2 regions of the Rossellomorea sp. ABR4_012 genome follow, and region 2 is predicted to be linked to the other one. Evidence: a T-box and tRNA genes for the amino acid it is inferred to sense, from the RefSeq annotation. Region 2 holds a T-box; the other holds one or more tRNA genes.
The links. The T-box of region 2 lies ahead of ACXAFV_RS07515 (valine--tRNA ligase). A T-box ahead of a tRNA ligase gene usually reads a tRNA of that ligase, here a tRNA-Val.
Positions count from the first base shown of each region.

Region 1: it has a tRNA-Val gene. The T-box ahead of ACXAFV_RS07515 (valine--tRNA ligase) is inferred to sense a tRNA for this amino acid. The anticodon was not compared.

Region 1 is NZ_JBSWVK010000001.1:759,484-762,896, forward strand. Features, by position in the region: gene ACXAFV_RS03785 (LysM peptidoglycan-binding domain-containing protein) at 1-87, opposite strand, end outside; gene galE (UDP-glucose 4-epimerase GalE) at 416-1,411, shown strand; tRNA gene ACXAFV_RS03795 (tRNA-Val) at 1,621-1,696, shown strand; tRNA gene ACXAFV_RS03800 (tRNA-Ser) at 1,855-1,947, shown strand; tRNA gene ACXAFV_RS03805 (tRNA-Tyr) at 1,967-2,047, shown strand; tRNA gene ACXAFV_RS03810 (tRNA-Trp) at 2,150-2,223, shown strand; tRNA gene ACXAFV_RS03815 (tRNA-Gly) at 2,229-2,302, shown strand; gene ACXAFV_RS03820 (ATP-binding protein) at 2,632-3,413, shown strand, end outside.
Region 2 is NZ_JBSWVK010000001.1:1,546,258-1,549,670, reverse strand. Features, by position in the region: gene ACXAFV_RS07515 (valine--tRNA ligase) at 1-1,976, opposite strand, end outside; T-box leader at 2,047-2,274, opposite strand; gene ACXAFV_RS07510 (hypothetical protein) at 2,446-2,634, shown strand; gene ysxE (spore coat protein YsxE) at 2,677-3,413, opposite strand, start outside.

The sequences.
Region 1 (3,413 bases), 790 kb from region 2:
CGAATAACCAGGATGAATCAGTGCGCTACTTGAAAATAATAGAGAGGTTGCCAAAACAGAAGCCGTTAATGTTTTCTTCGTGACCATGTTCATTCTCCTTCAAAAATATAAGTATAGGAAGTGATTCCTGATTTAATTATAATGACTTCCCATTAATTTGGGAATTACCTTAGACAGCGGTGGGGGAGAATATTTTTCGACAAAACTGGGGCCTCTTTTAGAGGGAATCGAAGATGATAAGACAACTATACACTCGTTCTCTAACTCTAAAAATTTGTGTTATAAGGCGAGAGATGTTTGTACGGTGGAAACTTCTGTACCGGAATTGCTACAAAGGTTTACTGATGGCTATATGGAGTTTATAATAAAAAAGATTGTGATTAGTAAATTAATTACCAAAAAGGGGACGTAACAAATGAATATACTAGTAACCGGCGGGGCTGGGTATATAGGCTCACATACATGTGTGGCTTTACTTCAAGCAGGTCATACGGTGGTAGTGGCCGATAATTTATGCAATAGTAAATTTGAAACAATAGATAATATTAAACAAATAACGAATAAGGAAGTCAAGTTCTATAATGTTGACGTGACAGATGAACACGCTGTTAACGATATTTTTGCAAGTAATAGTATTGATGGAGTCATCCATTTTGCAGGTCTGAAAGCAGTAGGAGAATCCGTAGAAATACCAATTGACTATTACTATAATAATATCGTCAGCACGATGGTCCTAACTAAGGCTTGCAAGGAATTCGGTGTAAATCGATTCGTGTTTAGTTCCTCGGCAACAGTGTACGGAGATAACGAGTCTCCATTTGTAGAGAACATGGAACTCATGCCGACCACAAACCCTTATGGTGAGACAAAAGCAATGAGTGAAAGGATTCTAACTGATATTGCTAAAGCAACCCCTGGTTTCTCAGTTGCTCTCCTTCGATATTTTAATCCTGTGGGAGCACATGAAAGCGGGTTAATTGGGGAAGCACCTAATGGAATCCCGAATAATCTGATGCCTTATGTTACTAAGGTAGCAAACGGGAAATTGGAGAAGTTGAGTATCTTTGGAAATGATTATCCTACAGTAGATGGTACAGGTGTCAGAGATTATATTCATGTATTAGACTTGGCTGATGGACATGTTGCAGCTCTGAATAACCTTAAGGAAGGTGCACATATTTATAACTTGGGCACTGGCCAAGGTACAAGTGTACTTGAGCTTATTAAAGCTTTTGAAGAAGCGAATGGAATTGAAATACCTTATGAAATTACAGATCGCAGACCTGGAGATATTGCTTCTTGTTATGCTGATACCACGAAAGCAAAGCGTGAATTAGGCTGGTCAGCAAAACGGGACATGATTGCCATGTGCAGGGATGCATGGAGATTTGAAAAGAACTTTAATAAGTAATGGGTAGTGTGAAGTACCTTACACAAGGTAGCTAGTTTGTGTAGGGTACTCTATAAATCTGTCTGATTAATGAAACACAAAATACATATTGATCATTATTCTAGAAGGAAAACTAATTAGAGGATATACTTTTTTATTCTTAGAGTTGACATTTTTTAAATGAATTGATAGATTAATATAGGTCGTCACATTTTAAAGACTGTATTTACGGAGGATTAGCTCAGCTGGGAGAGCATCTGCCTTACAAGCAGAGGGTCGGCGGTTCGATCCCGTCATCCTCCACCAAAGATTTTTACGAAGCGATAGTGGAGTAAAATATCTATCCTTAAACAATGCGCAGCGAAGCGGAGCATCTCTACGCATAAAGCTCAGCTAGCCATAACTGCGGCAACCAATAACATAAAGTTGCGCAGAAAACTCTGCTAGCAACAAACCAATCACACGGAGGAATACCCAAGTCCGGCTGAAGGGATCGGTCTTGAAAACCGACAGGGGTGTTAAAGCCCGCGGGGGTTCGAATCCCTCTTCCTCCGCCATATTTTTTCTTTCTCTCATGGAGGGGTAGCGAAGTGGCTAAACGCGGCGGACTGTAAATCCGCTCCTTCGGGTTCGGCAGTTCGAATCTGCCCCCCTCCATTTAGCTTTTTTACGAAGCGTCAGCGGAGTAAAAGAAGCCTCCTTAACCTTTCCGCAGCGAAGCGGTGCATTTACTCGGAGCGAAACGAAATCTTATTACGTAGGGGCATAGTTTAACGGTAGAACGAAGGTCTCCAAAACCTTTGGTGTGGGTTCGATTCCTACTGCCCCTGCCACAAATGCGGGTGTAGTTTAATGGTAAAACCTCAGCCTTCCAAGCTGATGTCGTGGGTTCGATTCCCATCACCCGCTCCAATAGTAATTTAAAAGGGTCAGTTCTTGTGTTTCTCACCATTTAGGAGAAAGCAGAAGAACGGACCTTTTTTAATTTGAAAGTAAAATGATCTGTATAAATAATGATACACTTTTATCAAATAGCTCTAATTTATTTAAACAAATGTTTGATTAACATTTCCTGTCCTATAGTATAAGCATGCTTCAAAATTAAACAGATGTTTAATAGATTATAAGAAGGACAGCGGACGTATCGCCTGGCCCTTGTTGACTATTTCGGATTTATGTAAGATAGTTACTATGACCTGTTACTGATCAGGAGATAAATAGTTTATTAGTAGGTGAAGGCAATGAGGGAATTTCAGCAAGGGATACAGAAAAGAAATTATTATATAATTGTTTCTATCATTATCGTCTTGATGGCAATGGGGGTCGTGGTTGATAACCCGGTGAATGAACGTTTTTTCATGCATGGAGCCATGGTGGTCATCGTATCCGTATGTCTGCTGATATACCCTGTGTATGAAACGACTTGGATAAGATATGCTACGGTCATTGCATCGACCGGTTATTTTTACAGCCTGTTTTTTTTATATCCGGAAACGTGGTCGGGATTTGTTTTATTATGTTTTGTTCCTGCATTGTCCATCCTCTTTTTTGATAAGTGGCTGTTTTATTTTTCGCTAGTATTAAATGCATGTTTTATTGGTTTAACATTTAGTTATATTGGGATTATTGATAAAGGAGAAGCTTACTCATACATTTACGAAGATATTGCTGGGAACTCTGTAAACTATATTGCGAGTCAGGTTATTCTTTATTTTATTTTTCATCTATCAAATGTACGGATTCAAAAACAGCGAATGTACTATGAGCAGGTGCAGCAGGCTGAACGGCTTAAGACGACTGGACAAATGGCAGCTGCGGTCGCACATGAAATCAGGAATCCACTTACTGTTGTAAAGGGATTTCTTCAATATTACAAGGGAGATCCTGAGCTGAATCAAAGTTTAAAACGGAATTTATCATTGATGATCGATGAGCTTCATACTGCGGAGCATGTGATCTCTCAGTTCCTGTCCATTGCCAAGCCGGATCAAGCGAAGAATATGGATTGGATCGATATGTCAAC
Region 2 (3,413 bases):
GGAAGCTTCGCCATTTCGATATACCAGTCACAGAAGTCATCCCAGATGAAGTTATAAAGGATTCTTCCCACTTCACCGAATTCATAGCGGTCGGCAAGACGTGTCACGTTTTCGATTGTTTCATTCAGACGGGTAAGGATCCATTTGTCAGCAACGGATTTTTCTCCGCTCAAATCGATTTCTTCATAGGTCATTCCATCCATATTCATCAGGGCAAAACGGGATGCATTCCAGATTTTATTGGCAAAGTTCCAAACGGACTCCACTTTCTCAAATGAGAATCGCAGGTCCTGACCAGGTGAGCTGCCAGTCGATAAGAAATATCGAAGCGAATCGGCACCGTACTTCTCGATGACATCCATCGGATCGACACCATTTCCAAGGGATTTACTCATTTTGCGGCCATCTTCAGCACGAACAAGCCCGTGGATCAGAACATCTTTGAATGGGCGTTCTCCTGTAAATTCTAGTCCTTGGAAAATCATGCGGGATACCCAGAAACCGATGATATCGTAGCCAGTTACAAGCGTATTTGTCGGATAATATCTCTTAAGGTCTTCCGCATCCATATCAGGCCAGCCCATTGTGGAGAAAGGCCAAAGCGCTGAACTGAACCATGTATCAAGGACGTCTTCTTCCTGCGACCAATTTTCACTGTCAGCCGGCGCTTCTTTTCCTACATATACTTCACCGGTTTCATTGTGGTACCATGCAGGGATTCTATGTCCCCACCATAATTGACGGGAAATGCACCAATCACGGGTGTTTTCCATCCAGCGCAGATATGAATTTTCGAAACGGTCAGGAACAAAGTTTACTTTTTCGCCTTCTTTTTCCTGCAGCTTGACTGCCTCCTGTGCGAGCGGATCCATTTTGACGAACCATTGCGTGGACAGGTATGGCTCTACAACCGCTCCGCTTCTCTCAGAATGTCCAACCGAGTGCATATGTTCTTCAATTTTAAACAGTACGCCAGCTTCCTGAAGGTCCTTGACGATCTGCTTACGGCAGTCAAAACGGTCCATCCCTTTATATTTGTCTGCTTTTTCATTCATGCTACCGTCTTCATTCATCACCAGGATGCGTTCAAGATTGTGGCGGTTCCCGATTTCAAAGTCATTCGGGTCGTGAGCAGGCGTGATTTTCACAGCACCTGAACCGAATTCCATGTCTACGTAATCGTCACCGACGATCGGGATTTCGCGTCCAACGATCGGAAGGATGACCGTTTTACCTATCAGGTGCTTGTAGCGATCGTCCTCAGGATGTACAGCGACTGCTGAATCACCAAGCATTGTTTCAGGACGTGTTGTCGCGATTTCAATATGTCCGCTTCCATCAGCCAGTGGATACTTCATGTGATAGAAGGCACCCTGGACATCCTGGTGGATAACTTCAATATCGGATAGGGCCGTCTTCGTCGCGGGATCCCAGTTGATGATGTATTCACCGCGGTAAATCAAGCCTTTATTATACAGATCGATGAATACTTTCTGAACGGCTTCAGATAAACCTTCATCCAGCGTAAAGCGTTCGCGGCTATAGTCAAGGCCCAGCCCGATTTTTGACCATTGCTTGCGAATATGCTCTGCATACTCTTCTTTCCATCTCCATGTCTCTTCAACGAATTTCTCACGACCCAAGTCATGACGCGAAATCCCTTGACTGCGCAGCTTTTCGTCCACTTTGGCCTGAGTGGCGATGCCGGCATGGTCCATTCCTGGAAGCCATAATACATCGTAGCCTTGCATACGCTTCATTCGCGTCAGGATATCTTGAAGTGTCGTATCCCATGCATGGCCGAGGTGAAGTTTGCCTGTTACGTTCGGCGGTGGAATGACGATTGTATACGGTTCCTTTTCTTTATCGCTTTTCGCTTCAAAAAACTTTCCTTCCAGCCACCATTTGTATCTTCCCTGCTCAATGGCATTCGGATCATATTTGGTCGGCATCGATAATTGATCTTGAGTTTCCATTGTATATCCTCCCTTAATCATTGTAGGTTTTTAGAAAGGTGATTTAAAACACAAAAAATCCTTCGCCCTGTAAAAGGACGAAGGATTCGTTTCGCGGTACCACCTTTTTTCTCAGAAGCCGTACAGACCCCTGAACTCTCAATGAACAATAACGGCTTTTAACCGGCTTCTACTACTGTCTTCATAGAAGCAGCTCTTCAGGCGACCTTCCATCGTCTTCGCTTGGAAAATCTCTCAGCAAATGATTTTCCTCTCTGAAAGCGGGGGGCAATGTACTCTTCCTGTTCAACGCTTTTTAAATTATTTATGTACTCATTATAGTATAGGATTCACTAAACTTTCGTCAATCATTATCGCCCATTTTCATAAAAAATATTCTTCAGTATCTCTCTATAGTTTACCCGAGAACCAATTTTCATTCTTTTCATAGGATATAGTAGTGAATCTACCCAGAAAGTGAGTGAAAAGTATGCGAAAGTACAATCCATACACCCTGCCCCCATGGCTGCGTAATGTTCGCTTGATCTGTAAGCAATTCATCATCCCTTTTTCTGTGTTTCAAGCCATCCGGACCATTCTGCTTCCCACCACATTTGATGTTCTTCTCTTGACCCTGTTCATCGGCATCGCCCTTGCCATCTATTTTGATTGGATATAAGGACTGACGAAACATGGACTTTCGTTTTCGTCAGTCCTTTTTTTATGCCTCCGATTCTGCCTCGGCTGCTTCTTTTTTCTTCCGCTCGATTTCGTCGAGCCGCATGACTACGTATTCCGTGTTTTTCAGCAGCCAGTAATGACGCTGAAGTTTTTTTAGTGATTTACGCTCATTCCTTTTGCCTTTCGGAGTATGAAAATATTTTTCAACAATGGCGATTACGGAGCTTGGGTAGGCTAAATAACACATAAACAGAAGCCTTTCTTCGTTGCGGGCAGTAAAGTGCTGAAAGTATGTTTCTAGCCACTCTACACATTCGTCATAATACTTTGGATAGGTTTTCAAGGTTCTGGACAGGAACGGCAGCAAATCATGAAAAGGAGACGCGATTTTTGAGTTTTCGAAGTTATTGAAATACCCGAGCCCCCTGTCATCGTACAAGAAATGCTCTGTTGACAGTTTGCCGTGGATGATGACCGTTCTGACCTTCTCAAGATCCTTCGTACTTTCATACCATTCATCGAGCGTTTTCCTTGAAAATTTGAGAGCCTGGGACACATCCTTATAAAACATACAAAAATGATATTGAAACGGTGACATATAAACGCTTTTTTCACATTCCTCCACGTATTCATCCAGAAACTGCTGTTCCTTTTCCCAGCGTGAAGTCAGCTGTTCATAATGCGATTCTCTTTCTTCTTTGTTTATTTTCACATCCTGTGAGGATATCGTATGGAGCCTGGCAAGTTCACGGAACAGCTTCTGGTGCTTTTCGAATC